DNA from 2 places in the Oerskovia enterophila genome. Region 2 is predicted to be linked to the other one. Evidence: predicted binding sites of a transcription regulator. Region 2 holds the regulator's gene; the other holds the start of a gene.
What was found. The regulator Rex, encoded in region 2, represses fermentation and respiration genes when NADH is low (regulators of the CRP and FNR family bind a similar motif). The targets are predictions, from matches to a motif close to CTTGTGAANNNNTTCACAAG.
Positions count from the first base shown of each region.

Region 1: a site for Rex is predicted at 3,960-3,979, ahead of adhE (bifunctional acetaldehyde-CoA/alcohol dehydrogenase). Genes of this name have one in related genera too.

Region 1 covers NZ_JBIVFZ010000002.1:44,533-52,110, forward strand. The annotation lists gene ligA (NAD-dependent DNA ligase LigA) at 1-698, opposite strand, end outside; gene adhE (bifunctional acetaldehyde-CoA/alcohol dehydrogenase) at 1,210-3,903, opposite strand; gene ACIPWA_RS04955 (prolyl oligopeptidase family serine peptidase) at 4,094-6,289, shown strand; gene ACIPWA_RS04960 (glycoside hydrolase family 65 protein) at 6,384-7,578, opposite strand, start outside.
Region 2 covers NZ_JBIVFZ010000001.1:205,540-213,117, forward strand. The annotation lists gene ACIPWA_RS00845 (acetoin utilization protein AcuC) at 1-1,030, shown strand, start outside; gene ACIPWA_RS00850 (30S ribosomal protein bS22) at 1,252-1,350, shown strand; gene ACIPWA_RS00855 (HAD family hydrolase) at 1,506-2,315, opposite strand; gene ACIPWA_RS00860 (glutaredoxin family protein) at 2,421-2,789, shown strand; gene ACIPWA_RS00865 (redox-sensing transcriptional repressor Rex) at 2,885-3,589, shown strand; gene ACIPWA_RS00870 (YceI family protein) at 3,752-4,303, opposite strand; gene ACIPWA_RS00875 (MarR family winged helix-turn-helix transcriptional regulator) at 4,519-5,025, shown strand; gene ACIPWA_RS00880 (histidine phosphatase family protein) at 5,118-5,807, shown strand; gene ACIPWA_RS00885 (TlpA family protein disulfide reductase) at 5,860-6,504, shown strand; gene ACIPWA_RS00890 (cytochrome c biogenesis CcdA family protein) at 6,574-7,347, shown strand; gene resB (cytochrome c biogenesis protein ResB) at 7,347-7,578, shown strand, end outside.

The sequences.
Region 1 (7,578 bases), on a different contig from region 2:
GCGACGAGCGCCTCGTTGAGGGCCGCGAAGTCCTCGACGCCCAGGAAGACCTCGCCCCGGACCTCGATCACCGCGGGGTGCGTGGCCGGGTCGCCCGCGAGCTGCTGCGGGACGGTCGTGATGGTCCGGACGTTGGCCGTGACGTCCTCGCCCGTACGTCCGTCGCCTCGCGTCGCGGCCCGCACCAGGCGCCCCCGCTCGTACAGCAGCGCGATCGCGAGGCCGTCGATCTTGACCTCGCACAGGTACTCCACGGGAGCCTCTGGTGAGACCCCCAGGTCGCGGTGCACGCGCGCGGCCCACGCGGCGAGGTCCTCCTCGGAGAACGCGTTGTCGAGCGAGAGCATGCGCTCGAGGTGCTCGACGGTCGCGAAGCCCGTCGCTGCCCGTCCGCCGACCCGCTGCGTGGGCGACTCGGGGGTCTGGAGCGCGGGGTGGGCCGCCTCGAGCGCCTCGAGCTCGCGCATGCGCGCGTCGTACTCGGCGTCCGACGACACGGGAGCGTCGGCCTCGTAGTAGGCCCGCTGGTCGGCCTCGACCTGGGCCACGAGCTCGGCCCAGCGGCGCTGGGCGTCGGCCTCCTCCCGGGCGCCGAGCGCAGGAGCAGCAGGGTGCGGGGGAGCCGTGGCGAGGTCGCCGGGGACCTCCGGGGCGGTGTCGGCAGGGGTCGCGGGGCGCGGCGGGGTGGCGTCGTTCACGTCCCCATCATCGCGTGGACCGCCCACACCCGCTCGGGCCTGCGCGTCCTGCCCGACGACGTCACCCGCCACGCTGTGCCCGCCCACCACGCGCGGTGCCCGCCGCACGGGACGGGCTGCGGCGTCGGGAGCCCGTCGTTGCCCGCCCACCACTCGCGGTGCCCGCCGCACGGGACGGGCTGCACCGTCAGGAGTCCGTCGTGCTCGCCCACCACGCGAGGCGCGTGCACCGCAGGGGGTCGCTGCGCCGTCGGGCGGTCACTCCCCCGGCCCCCTCCCGGGCGCGGGAGCCGCGGAGGGCACCCGGCGCCGTCGGGCCCACCACGCAGAGCAGCGCCCCGCGCTGGAGGACGCGGGGCGCTGCGTGCGGGACAGAGGCCAAGGGGGGAAGCCTCGGTCCCGGGTGGGTGGCGCCACCCGGCAGGACGCGCCACCCGACCGTGACCCGTACCGCTCGGGTCGACGTCGGGCTACCGGCGTCCGGGCTGCTCCCCGGACGCCGGTGCCCAGATCACTCCGAGGTCTCGGCGGCCGCGGCGAGCGCGAGCGCCTCCTCGGTGGCCTTGCGCTCGGCACGGACCTCTTCGCGGCTCGTGCCGTAGTAGGCCGCGACCATGATGTCCTTCATGTCCTCGAGCATCGGCAGGCGAGGGTTGGCCGGGGCGCACTGGTCCTCGTAGGCCCGCATCGCCAGGGCGTCGAGCCCCCCGATGAACTCGCGCTCCGAGACACCCTGCTCCTTGAACGAGTGCTCGATCCCGACCTTGGCCCGCAGCTCCTCCACGGCCCGGGCGTACGACTCGACGGCCTGCTCGGGCGTCGAGGCCGGCAGCCCCAGGTGCTTGGCGATCTGCTGGTAGCGCTCGTGCGCGATGTACTTCTCGGCCTTGGGCCAGCCCGTGACCTTGGTCGGGATCTGCCCGTTGTAGCGGATCGCGTGCGGCAGGAAGATCGCGTTCGTGCGGCCGTGGACCAGGCCGAACGACGAGCCGACCGTGTGGGCCATCGCGTGGACGATCCCGAGGAACGCGCTGCCGAACGCCATGCCGGCGATCGTGGCCGCGTTGTGCATCTTCTCGCGGGCCTCGGGGGCGGCCGCCCCCTGCGTGACCGAGGCCTCGATGTGCTCGAAGACCAGCTTGATCGCGTGCAGCGCCAGGCCGTCCGTGAAGTCGTTCGCGTAGACCGACACGTAGGCCTCGGTCGCGTGCGTCAGGGCGTCGAAGCCCGAGTCGGCCGCGAGCTTGGCCGGCATGGTCGCGGTCAGGACCGGGTCGATGATCGCGACCGACGGGGTCAGCGCGTAGTCGGCGAGGGGGTACTTGTACCCGGTCGCGTGGTCCGTGATGACCGCGAACGGCGTGACCTCCGAGCCCGTGCCCGACGAGGTCGGGATGCAGACCAGCTTGGCCAGGTCACCGAGCGTGGGGAACTTGAACGCGCGCTTGCGGACGTCGAAGAACTTCTCGCGCAGGTCCGAGAACGCCATCTCCGGGTGCTCGTACTTGAGCCACATGACCTTGGCCGCGTCCATGGGCGACCCGCCGCCGATCGCGACGATCGTGTCGGGCTTGAAGTCGCGCATCATCTCCGCGCCCTTCTCGACCGTCTCGACGCTCGGCTCGGGCTCGACCTGGTCCATGATCTGGATCGAGACCTTGTTGGGGCGGCGACCCAGGACGTCGAGGACCTTGTCCACGATCCCGATCTGGCTCATGACCTTGTCCGTGACGATGGTGACGCGCTCGACGTCGGGCATCTGGGCCAGGTACTGGATCGAGTTCGGCTCGAAGTAGGTCTTCGGCGGGATCTTGAACCACTGCATGTTGTTGTTCCGGCGTCCGATCCGCTTGACGTTGATGAGGTTGACCGCCGACACGTTGTTCGACACCGAGTTGTGCCCGTACGAGCCGCACCCGAGGGTCAGCGACGGGATCAGCGCGTTGTAGATGTCGCCGATGCCGCCGAGGGCCGACGGCTGGTTCCACAGGATGCGGACGGCCTTGACGCGCTGGCCGAACTCCTCCGCGATGTCCTTGTCCTCGGTGTGGATCGCACCCGAGTGACCCAGGCCGTCGAACTCGACCATCTGCTCGGCGAGCGAGATGCCGTGGTCGGTCGACTGGGCGCGCAGCACCGCGAGGACGGGGCTGAGCTTCTCGCGCGTCAGGGGCTCGGCGGGGCCGACCTCGGCGCACTCGGCGAGGATGATCGAGGTGCCGTCCGGGACGGTGAAGCCGGCCTGCTCGGCGATCCACTGGGGGCTCTTGCCCACGATCGAGGCGTTGAGCTTGGCTCCCGCGCAGTTCGCGCCGCCGGCCTCGACGCCGAAGATGAAGCGCTCGAGCTTGGCCTTCTCCTCGGGGGTCGCGAGGTAGGCGTGCATGTGGGCGAACTCGGCCAGGGCCTCGTCGTAGATCTCGGTGTCCAGGATGACGGCCTGCTCCGAGGCGCACACCATGCCGTTGTCGAAGCCCTTGGACAGGACCACGTCGTTGACCGCGCGGCCGAGCTTGGCGCTCTTCTCGATGTAGGCCGGGACGTTGCCCGCGCCGACGCCCAGGGCGGGCTTGCCCGCCGAGTAGGCCGCGCGGACCATCGCGTTGCCGCCCGTGGCGAGGATGAGCGAGACGCCGTCGTTGTTCATGAGGGCCGAGGTGGCCTCGAGCGAGGGCTGCTCGACCCACTGGATGCAGTCCACGGGGGCGCCCTCGGCGACCGCGGCGTCCCGCACGATGCGGGCTGCGGCGACCGAGCACTTCTGGGCGCTGGGGTGGAACGCGAAGATGATGGGGTTGCGCGTCTTGAGCGCGATGAGGGCCTTGAAGATCGCGGTCGAGGTCGGGTTCGTCACCGGGGTGATGCCCGCGACCACGCCGACCGGCTCGGCGATCTCGACGATGCCCGTGAGGTCGTCGCGGCCGATCACGCCGACCGTCTTGAGGTTGGCCATCGAGTTCGGCACATGCTCGCACGCGAAGATGTTCTTGGTGGCCTTGTCCTCGAAGACTCCGCGCCCGGTCTCCTCGACCGCGAGCTGCGCGAGGCGGCCGTGCTCGTGGAGGGCCGCGACGGACGCCTTCTTCACGATGCGGTCGATGTCCTCCTGGGTGAAGGCGTCGTACTGCTTGAGCGCCTTGAGGCCCCGGTCGACGAGGGCGTCGATCTCGGTGACTCCGGCGAGGGCCTTGCTCGTGCTGCTCACGTTGGTAGCTCCTCCAGTGACCCGAGCGGCCGGGTCTGCGTGGTGTCTTTCCCTTGCTTGTGAATACTTTCACAAGGTACGGATAGATGCAAGAGCGCCCCGCGGATGTGTCGTGGACCACAGCCGACCGTCCGCTCTCGGGGCGGCCGGGCCGGGACGACCCGTCGGGCCGGTCGCCTAGGGTGTTCGCATGAGTGCTGAGAACGCCGTGACCGACACGCCCACCGCACAGCCGACCACGCCGCACGACCCGTACCTGTGGCTCGAGGAGGTCGAGGGCCGCGAGGCCATGACCTGGGTCCAGGGCCGCAACGCCGAGACCGCCGCGACCATCGAGGCCACGACCGAGTTCGCCGCGACCGAGCAGGCGATCCGCGAGGTCCTCGACTCCGACGACAAGATCCCCGACGTGTCCCGGATCGGCGAGCACTACTACAACTTCTGGCGCGACGCGCAGCACGAGCGAGGCGTCTGGCGCCGCACGACGCTCGACTCCTACCGCACCGACCACCCCGCGTGGGAGCTCGTGCTCGACCTCGACGCGCTGGGCGAGGCCGAGGACCAGAGCTGGGTCTGGCACGGCGCGAGCGTGCTGCGGCCCGAGCCCGGCCAGGAGTGGCGCCACGCCCTGATCGACCTGTCCCCCGGCGGCTCCGACGCCGACGTCACGCGCGAGTTCGACCTCGTGACCAAGACCTTCGTCTCCCCCGAGGACGGCGGGTTCCTGCGCGAGGAGTCCAAGGGCGGGCTCGGCTGGATCGACGCGGACACGGTCTACGTCTACACCGACTTCGGCCCCGGCTCCATGACCCCGTCGGGATACCCGCGGATCATCAAGCGCTGGCACCGCGGCACGCCCGTGACCGAGGCCACCGTCGTGCACGAGGGCGAGCCCGAGGACATGTACATCATGGGCTGGCGCACGCACTCCCCCGGCTTCGAGCGCGACTTCGTGGGCCGCTCGATCGCCTTCTACGACAGCGAGACGTACCTCGTCCAGGACGCGGGCACCCCTGACGAGAAGCTCGTCAAGATCGACGTCCCGCGCTCGGCCGAGGTCGGCGTCAAGCGCGAGTGGATGCTCGTCGAGCTCCGCGACGACTGGACGGTCGACGGCGCCACCTACCTGGCCGGCTCGCTGCTCGCGACGCGCTTCGAGGACTTCCTCGCAGGGGCACGCGGCTTCACGGTCCTGTTCGAGCCCACGCCCTCCACGTCGCTCGCAGGCGCCACGTGGACCGCGCACCACCTCGTGGTCAACGTCCTCGAGGACGTCAAGAACCGCCTGCACGTGCTGACCCCGCCGCCTCCCGCCGAGGGCCCGGACGTCCCCTGGGCTCGCAGCGAGCTGCCGGGCCTGCCCACGATCGGCACCGTCGTCGTGGGCGCGGTCGACTCCGAGGAGAGCGACGACGTCTGGCTCGTCACGACCGACTACCTCACGCCCTCGACGCTCTCGCTCCTGAGCGTGGGTGCGGGCACCGCCCCCGAGGTCCTCAAGTCGAGCCCGGCGTTCTTCGACGCGCAGGGCCTGGTCATCGACCAGCACTTCGCGGTGTCCGACGACGGCACGCGCGTCCCGTACTTCGTCGTCGGGCGCGAGGACCTCGTCCGGCCCGGGGTCGGTGCAGGCTCGAGCGACGCCCCCGAGGCCGCTGACGGGGCGACCGCCGCGACCGGCCCACGCCCGGGCGCGGCCCCCACGCTGCTCTACGGGTACGGCGGCTTCGAGGTCTCCCTGACCCCGGGCTACTCCGGGACGCTGGGCCGCGCCTGGCTCGCGGACGGCGGCGTCTACGTCGTCGCGAACATCCGCGGCGGCGGCGAGTACGGACCGGCCTGGCACCAGGCGGCCCTCAAGGCCAAGCGCCACAAGGCGTACGAGGACTTCGCGGCCGTCGCGCGCGACCTCGTCGCCCGCGGGATCACGACCCCCGAGCACCTGGGCTTGGAAGGACGCAGCAACGGGGGGCTCCTGGCGGGCAACATGCTCACGCAGTACCCCGAGCTCTTCGGCGCCGTGATCGTGGGCGTCCCGCTGCTCGACATGCTGCGCTACACGCACCTGCTCGCGGGCGCGTCCTGGGCCGCCGAGTACGGTGACCCCGACGACCCCGCGCAGTGGGAGTTCATCAGGACGTTCTCGCCGTACCACCTGTTCGACGCCGAGCGCGAGTACCCGCCCGTGCTCTTCACGACGTCGACCAAGGACGACCGCGTGCACCCCGGGCACGCGCGCAAGCTCGCCGCGAAGATGCTCGCGGCCGGCAAGGACGTGACGTACTACGAGAACGTCGAGGGCGGGCACGGCGGCGCGGCCAACAACGCGCAGGCCGCGCACATGGCCGCGATCCACTACCGCTTCCTGCGGGAGCAGCTCGGCTGACGTACGAGCACCGACGCCGAGAGGGCGGGTCCAGGTGGACCCGCCCTCTCGGCGTCTGCGGTCGGTCGGTGACGGCCGCGCCGGCCGACCCGTGCTACGAGTGCGGCACCTGGGCCGTGATGAGCGTCCCGTCCTCGCGGCGGTTGCCCGTCAGGTCGCGCAGGCTCGGGGTGCCGTGGAGCACGGGCCCCTGGCCGTCGAGCGCGACCGTGACGGTCTCGCCCGCACCGACGTGCACGGCCTCGCCCCGCACGAGCACGTCCGCTCCCTCACCCGTCTCGCACACGAGCTCGATCGCGTCGACCGTGACCGTGACCTTGAGCCGGGAGCCGCGCAGCGTGACCCGGAACGTCAGGGACTCCCACTCCTGGGGCAGGCGCGGGTCGAAGCTGATGCGCCCGCAGTCGTCGCGCATCCCGCCGAACCCGAACGCGAGCGCCGACCAGGTGCCGCCCGCCGAGGCGACGTGCACGCCGTCGGCCGCGTTCGCGTGCCGGTTCTCGAGGTCGACGAGCAGCGACGACGTGAAGTACTCGAGCGCGAGCTCGTGGTACCCGACCTCGGCCGCGATGATCGACTGGACGACACCCGACAAGGTCGAGTCGCCCGTGGTCAACGGGTCGTAGTACTCGAAGTCGGCGAGCTTCTCCTCGGGCGTGAACTCGGCCCCCTGGAGGAACAGCGCGAGCACCACGTCGGCCTGCTTGAGGACCTGGTAGCGGTAGATCACGAGCGGGTGGTAGTGCAGCAGCAGCGGTCGCTTGTCCGCCGGGGTGCCCGCGAGGTCCCAGATCTCCCGCTCGAGGAAGTGCGAGTCCTGCGGGTGGATGCCCAGGTGCTCGGCGAACGGGATCGACATGTGCTTGGCGGCCCGCTCCCACTCGGCGGTCTCCTCCTCGCTCACCCCGAGCCGGATCGCCAGCGCCTGGTACTCGTGCGGGGCGTCGCGCCGCATGGTCTCGAGCGTCTCCGCGGCGACCCGCAGGTTGAAGCGGGCCATGACGTTGGTGAAGAGGTTGTCGTTGACGACCGTCGTGTACTCGTCGGGTCCCGTGACCCCGTGGATGTGGAAGTAGTCGTCGCCGTTGACCCGCCAGAACCCCAGGTCGGCCCACATGCGCGCGGTCTCGACGAGGATGTCGACGCCCTCGCGCTCGAGGAAGTCGAGGTCGCCCGAGGCCCGCACGTACTGCATGACGGCATAGGTCACGTCGGCGTCGATGTGGTACTGCGCGGTGCCCGCGGCGTAGTACGCCGAGGCCTCCTCGCCGTTGATCGTGCGCCACGGG
Region 2 (7,578 bases):
CGGGACGTCGCCGGCCACCGACGAGGTGCTCGACCTGGTGCACGACCCGGCATACGTCGCCGCGGTGCACGCGGCCTCGGAGCAGGGGGTGGAGAACGCCGCGCTGGGGCTGGGCACCGAGGACGACCCGGTCTTCGCCGGGATGCACGAGGCCGCGGCACGCATCCTGTCCGGCTCGTACGAGGCCGCGGGCGCGGTCTGGTCGGGGCACGCGCTGCACGCCGTGAACATCGCGGGCGGCATGCACCACGCCCAGCGCGGGGCAGCGTCCGGCTTCTGCATCTACAACGACGCCGCGGCGGCGGTCCGGCGCCTCCTCGACGACGGCGCCGAGCGTGTCGCGTACGTCGACCTGGACGCGCACCACGGCGACGGCGTCGAGTCGATCTTCTGGGACGACCCGCGCGTCCTGACGGTCTCGGTCCACCAGAGCGGCGCGACGCTGTTCCCCGGCACGGGCCACGCGACGGACACGGGCGGCGCCACGGCGTCGGGTACCGCGGTCAACCTCGGCCTGCCGCGCCGGACCGACGGCTCGCGCTGGCTGCGGGCCGTCGACGCGGTGGTCCCGCCCGTCCTGCGCGCGTTCCGGCCGCAGGTGGTGGTGTCCCAGCACGGCTGCGACGCGCACGGTCACGACCCGTTGAGCGACCTCGACGTGAGCATCGACGCCCAGCGCACGGCCGTGCGCTGGATCCACGAGCTGACGCACGAGCTCGCCGAGGGGCGCTGGGTCGCCCTGGGCGGCGGGGGCTACTCGGTCACGTCGGTCGTCCCGTTCGCGTGGTCCAACGTCGTCGCGGAGGTCGTCCACGCGCCCGTGGCGCCGTCCACGCCCGTGCCGGTCGCGTGGCGCGACCACATCACCGCGGTCGCTCATCGCGAGACCGCCGCGCTCATGGGGGACGGCGAGGTCGCGTTCACGTCGTGGGGGCGGGGCTACGACCCCGAGGACGAGGTCGACCGCGCGGTCGTCGCGACGCGCAAGGCCGTGTTCCCGTTGCTGGGACTGGACGCGCACTTCGACTGAGGCGGTCCGGGGAGCCCCGGAACCGGGCGGCGGGCGAGCGCCCGCCAGGGTGTCCCGCCCCCCGCCCGACGACGTCACCCTCGCTCGATTTCTGGCGACAGGCTGGGAGCAGGTAGGCTAAGGGACGGACTTTTTCTCGTGTTGGTCGGTTCCCGATCAGCCGTGGACCACCATGATCGGGGCGATCCCGATCGCACACCGATCCAGCATTGTGAGGACCCATGGGCTCCGTCATCAAGAAGCGCCGCAAGCGTATGGCCAAGAAGAAGCACCGCAAGCTGCTTCGCAAGACGCGCCACCAGCGTCGTAACAAGAAGTAGCAGCGCGGCGCGTTCACGCGCCGGTTGCCGCAGGAGCCCGGAACCCCTCAGGGGTGCCGGGCTCTTCGCATGCCCGGGATCGTCGCGGGCTCCAGGACTGCCGCAGGCCCCGGATGGTCGGGTCCCTGCCGGCCGCCAGACCGGGGAGCAGCGGGTCAGAGGCCGGTGCGGCCCTTGAGCGAGCGCCGGATCGAGCGCATGACGAGCCCGAGGACCCAGGCCGCCCCCGCCCAGCTCGCGGTCTTGAGCCCCCGGTTCGCGACGCGTCGGCGCCGGCCGCGGAACTCGCGGATGGGCCACCCGACGTCCTTGGCGTGGCGACGCAGCCGCGTGTCCGGGTTGATCGCGCACGGGTGGCCCACGGCCTGCATCATGGTGACGTCGTTGAGCGAGTCGCCGTAGGCGTAGGAGGCCGAGAGGTCGATCCCGTGGCGCTCGGCGAGCTCGCGCACGCCCGCGGCCTTGGCCCGGCCGTGCATCATGTCGCCCACGAGGCGGCCCGTGTAGAGACCGTCCTCGTGCTCGGCGACCGTGCCGAGCGCCCCGGTGGCCCCGAGCCGCCGGGCGATGAGCTGGCCGATCTCCAGAGGGGTCGCGGACACGAGCCACACCTGGTGACCGGCCGCGATGTGCTCGTCGAGGAGCTTCTGGGTCCCGGGGAAGATCCGCAGGGACAGGACCTGGTCGTAGACCTCCTCGCCGATCGCGACGACCTCGGCGACCGAGCGGCCGGCGATGAGGTCGAGGGCCCGGGAGCGGACCTGGTCGATCTGGCGCTTGTTCTCCCCGAGCAGGAGGTACCGGGCCTGGTGGAACGCGAACGTCACGAGGTCCGGGGTGGAGAAGAAGCCGCGCTGGTACAGCGCCCGGGCCAGGTGGAACGAGCTGGCGCCCCGGATGATGGTGTTGTCGACGTCGAAGAAGGCCGCCGTCGGATGGGTGGACCCAGGTGCAGACGTCGGCATGCCGTCCACTCTATCGGCGCCCGCCGACGCCCGCCGACGACCCGCGCGCCTCAGGACGCCGGGCACCCGGACGGACCTTCTGTCCGGGATGCGTAGGCTGGGGGAGTGAGCACCGCAGAACCCGCCGCCGGACATGCCACAGGTCGAGCCGCAGGACCCGAGGCAGTGGCCGAGGCGCTCGCCCCGGCCGCCCCTCCCCGGGCCGTGCCTCCCCTGCCCCCGCGCGTCGTGCTCTACGGGCGCGACGGGTGCCACCTGTGCGACACGGCCCGCGAGATCGTCGAGGCGGTGTGCGCCGAGCAGCAGGTCACGTGGACCGAGGTCGACGTGGACGACGACCCGACCGGTGTGCTCGCGTCCGAGTACGGCGACTACGTCCCGGTCGTGACCGTGGACGGGGTCCAGCAAGGGTTCTGGCAGGTCGACGGCGCACGGCTCGCCAAGGCGCTCGCCCGGCGGCGCGTCAGCGGCTGACGTTCCGCGTTCGGGGCCAGAGCCTGAGATGATCCGAGAAAGCAGCACAGCGAGGTCGTCAACGACGACGACATGACGAGGTATGGGTGGTACGAGTGGCTGAGACCCTGGGGGACACCGGCATTCCTGGCGCGACGGTGACACGTCTGCCCGCCTATCTGCGGGCGTTGCGCGACCTGGAGGGACGCGGCGTGGAGACCACGTCGTCGACCGAGCTCGCCGAGCTGGCCGGGGTCGGTTCCGCACAGCTCCGCAAGGACCTGTCGTTCCTCGGGTCGTACGGGACGCGCGGCGTGGGGTACGTGGTGGACTCGCTCGCGACCTACATCACGTCGGCGCTGGGCGTGACCGACGAGCACCGGATCGCCATCATCGGTATCGGTAGCCTGGGCCACGCGCTCGCGAACTACTCGGGCTACGGGACCCGCGGCTTCGAGGTAGCGGCCCTGCTCGACGCGTCGCCCTCGGTCGTGGGCACCGAGGCGGCGGGCCTCGTGGTCGAGCACGTAGACGCGCTCGAGGAGGTCATCGCCCGCGAGAACGTCACGATCGTCGTCCTGGCCACGCCCGCGCACGTCGCGCAGGACGTCGCCGAGCGCGTCGTCGAGGCAGGGGTCCGCGAGATCCTCAACTTCGCGCCTCGCGCCCTCCAGCTGCCCGACGACGTGATCGTGCGGTCCGTCGACGTGGGCAGCGAGCTGCAGATCCTGGCCTTCCACGCGCAGGCACGAGCACTCGCGAACCGTCCCCCGGGCGAGCCCGCTCCGGACGAGGACGACGACGAGGGCGCCGGAGCCTAGGGCACCCCGACGGGCGGCGAGCCGACCGCGCGGGCACCTCCCGCCGTCGGGCCCCGTGCGCACCTCGCCCGGACAGCACAGGAGCCGGCGACCCGTGACGGGTCGCCGGCTCCTGGCGTACCGGCCGCGTCAGGACGCGGGGGCCGGTCGGGGGCGAGAGGCTCAGGCCTGCTTGATCGCCGAGAGGTCGAGCGCGATCTTGATCTTGTCGCCGACGAGCACGCCACCGGCCTCGAGGGCCACGTTCCAGGTCAGGCCGAACTCCTTGCGGGAGATCTCGGTCTCGGCCTCGAACCCGGCGCGCGAGTTGCCGTAGGCGTCGACGGCGGTGCCCGTGAACTCGGTCTCGAGCTTGACCGGCTTGGTCACGCCGTTGATGGTCAGGTCGCCCGCGATGACGAAGTCGTCGTCGTCGGCCTCGACGGCGGTCGAGACGAAGTTCCAGGTCGGGTTCTTCTCGGCGTCCCAGAAGTCGGCCGACTGGAGGTGGCCGTCGCGGCCCGCGTCACCCGTGTTGACCGACTTGGCGTCGATCGCGGCGACCACGTTGGAGGACTCGACGTCGTCACCGATGGTGATGTTGCCGTCGGCGATCGCGAGCGAGCCGCGGACCTTGGAGATGCCTGCGTGGCGGACCGTGAAGGTCGCCTGCGAGTGCGAGGGGTCGATCGCGTAGGTGCCTGCGGTCAGTCCGGAAGGAAGGTTCGTGGCCATGGGTGTCTCCTGAGAGGTCGAGTTGCGTTGCGTCAGGCGCGCCGTCGACGTGCCATTAGTTGAAGATTCAACTTCATACGAACGCATCAACGCAAGCCCACCGCCCTCTATTCCCCGAGGAGGGCACGAGTTCTCCCTGGACCGGCCACCACCCCCGACGATGGGAGAATGGGGCCGTTGTTCACACGGAGGGGGCGTGACGGATGAAGGAAGAGATGACGGCTCAGCAGGACCAGCACGCCACCACGGTGCACGACACCTCCTGGCTCGACGACGACCAGCAGCGCTACTGGCGCTCGTTCCTCGACGGCTCGGCGCGGTTCGTCGAAGCCCTCAGCAGGGAGCACGAGGACCTCTCGAGCCTGACCCTCGGTGAGTACGAGCTCCTGGTCCGTCTGTCCGAGGCGGCCGACCACACCCTGCGCATGTCCGCGCTGGCCGACGGCCTGGCCCGCTCCCGCAGCCGCGTGACCCACACGGTCCACCGCATGGAGCAGCGCGGGCTCGTGCGTCGCGCCGCGAGCGTGGGTGACGGACGAGGTGTGAACTGCGTCATGACGGAGGCGGGGTACGCCGAGCTCGTCGCGTCGGCCCCGGGCCACGTGACCGCGGTCCGTCGCTACCTGGTCGACGTCCTGACCCCGGCGCAGCTGCGCAACCTCGGCGAGGCCATGGAAGCGGTCGCCGAGGCGTGCCGGGTCGTGGAGCCGCACGAGCAGTAGCCAAGACCCAGGCGCGCCGGGCGGCGAGGTGTGGCCCGGAGCACCCCGGGCACGTGCACCGCGCGGGCCAGATCTTTGGGAGACTGGTCGGCATGGTTGCAACCACGGTCCACCTCATGCGTCACGGTGAAGTCTTCAACCCGGACGGCATCCTCTACGGGCGAATCCCCGGGTACCACCTCTCCGAGCTCGGGCACACCATGGCGCGTCGCGTCGCGGGGCACCTGTCGGGCAAGCCCGCGGAAGGCGCACCCGCACTGCCCGACGACGGCGCGCACGAGCCCTTCGACGTCGCCCTGGTCATCGCGTCCCCGCTCCAGCGCGCGCAGGAGACCGCGACGCCCGTCGCCGAGGCCTTCGGCCTGCCGCTCGGGACCGACGAGCGGCTCATCGAGGCGGGCAACCACTTCGAGGGGATGAAGTTCGGCGTGGGCGACGGCTCGCTGCGCCACCCCGGGCACTGGCCCTACCTCTGGAACCCGCTGCGCCCGTCCTGGGGCGAGCCCTACAAGGAGCAGGTCGCGCGCATGCACGCCGCGATCCACGACGCCCGCGCGCAGGCCGAGGGGCGCGAGGTCGTGCTCGTGAGCCACCAGCTCCCCATCTGGATCTCGCGGCTGGCGTTCGAGGGCAAGCGCCTGTGGCACGACCCGCGCAACCGTCAGTGCTCGCTCGCGTCCCTCACCTCGTTGCGCTTCGACGGCGACCGCCTCGTCGGGATCCACTACACCGAGCCGGTCGCGGACCTGCTGCCGGGGGCCGCGAAGGTCTCCGGAGCGTGACCCACCAGGGGTTTCTCAGGTTGTGCCCAGGCAGGTGGGAGACAGTGCTGCCATGATCCACCCCTTCCGTGCCCGGCACGGTCGCGCGCCCGCACCCGGGCGTCGCACCGCCGGTCGTCCTGCTCTCGTCCCCGTCGCGATCGTCTCGCTCGGCCTGGTCCTCACGGGCTGCGCCCAGGAGTCGGGCGCCACGAGCCCCGACGACGTCGTGGGTCAGGGCTACGTCTCGGGCGACGGCTCGGTCAAGACGTGGGACGTGTCGGACCGTGACGACCCCGTCGTCCTGACCGGCACGGACTTCGAGGGCAACGCGATCGACACGAGCGAGTGGGCCGGCGACGTCGTCGTGCTCAACACCTGGTACGCGTCGTGCGCGCCGTGCCGGGCCGAGGCGCCGGACCTGGTCGCGCTCGCGAACGACCGCGCGGACCAGGGGGTGCGCCTGCTCGGGATCAACAGCACCGACGACGCGGGCGCCGCGCTCGCGTTCGAGCGCACGTTCGAGGTGCCCTACCCCTCGATCGAGGACACGCGCGGCGAGACGATCGCGACGCTCGAGGGCTCGGTGCCCATCCAGGCGGTGCCCACGACGGTCGTGCTCGACCGCGAGGGGCGTGTCGCCGCACGCATCATCGGTCGCGCCGAGGGCTCGACCCTCACCGGGCTCGTCGACGACGTCCTCGCAGAGGACGCCTGACCCGTGAACCCTCTCTCCTTCGCCGGTGACGTCGGCACCACGTTCGCCACCACGGCGTTCAGCGGTTCCATGCTGCTGGCGGTGCCGGTCGCGCTCCTCGCGGGGCTCGTGTCCTTCGCGTCCCCGTGCGTGCTGCCGCTCGTCCCCGGGTACGTCGGGTACGTGAGCGGGCTCGCCGCGGCCAACGCCGGCGCCACGTCGCGCCAGGCGGGCGGCAGCGGCGGTGGGGGTGGCGGTACTGCCGTCCGGACGGTGCGCGCCCCGGGCCGGTGGCGGGTCGCCACCGGCGTCGGGCTCTTCGTGGCCGGTTTCACGCTCGTCTTCGTCCTGCTCATGGTCGCCGCCGGTGCGGTCGGCGTGCACGTCAAGCAGTGGGAGGACGTCATCACGCGCGTCATCGGGGTCTTCGTGATCCTCATGGGCTTCGCGTTCATGGGCGCCATGCCGTTCCTCCAGCGCGACCGTCGGCTGCACCTGAGCCCCACCGCGGGGCTGTGGGGAGCCCCCCTGCTGGGCGTCGTGTTCGGCCTGGGCTGGGCCCCGTGCATCGGCCCGACGCTCACCGCCGTCATGGCGCTGTCGCTCGACGAGGCCACCGCGGGTCGCGGCGCGATCCTGGGCATCGCGTACAGCCTGGGCCTCGGCGTCCCGTTCCTGCTCATCGGGATCGGCCTCGAGCGGTCCAAGAAGGCCGTGGCCTTCCTGCGGCGCCACCGGCTCGCGATCATGCGCATCGGAGGCGGCATGCTCATCCTCATCGGCCTGGCGCTCGTGACCGGCGTCTGGGGCACCTGGACCTCGCGCCTCGGCGGGCTCATCACGGGCTTCGAGACGGTGATCTGATGAGCGACAAGGACCTCTACCGCCCCGAGGGCATCGACGACGCGTTCAGCCACCCCGAGCCCGAGGCTCGCCCCTCCGAGGGCGAGGCGCCCGCCGAGACGCGAGCGACGCCGTCGGGCAGCTCGAAGCGCGCCCCGCGCGCGACCGGACCCGACGCCGCGACCCCGGACACTGCCGGAACCGCGCGCAGCGGCGAGGCCGGCACGCCGCAGCTCCCCTCGCTCGGCCTCC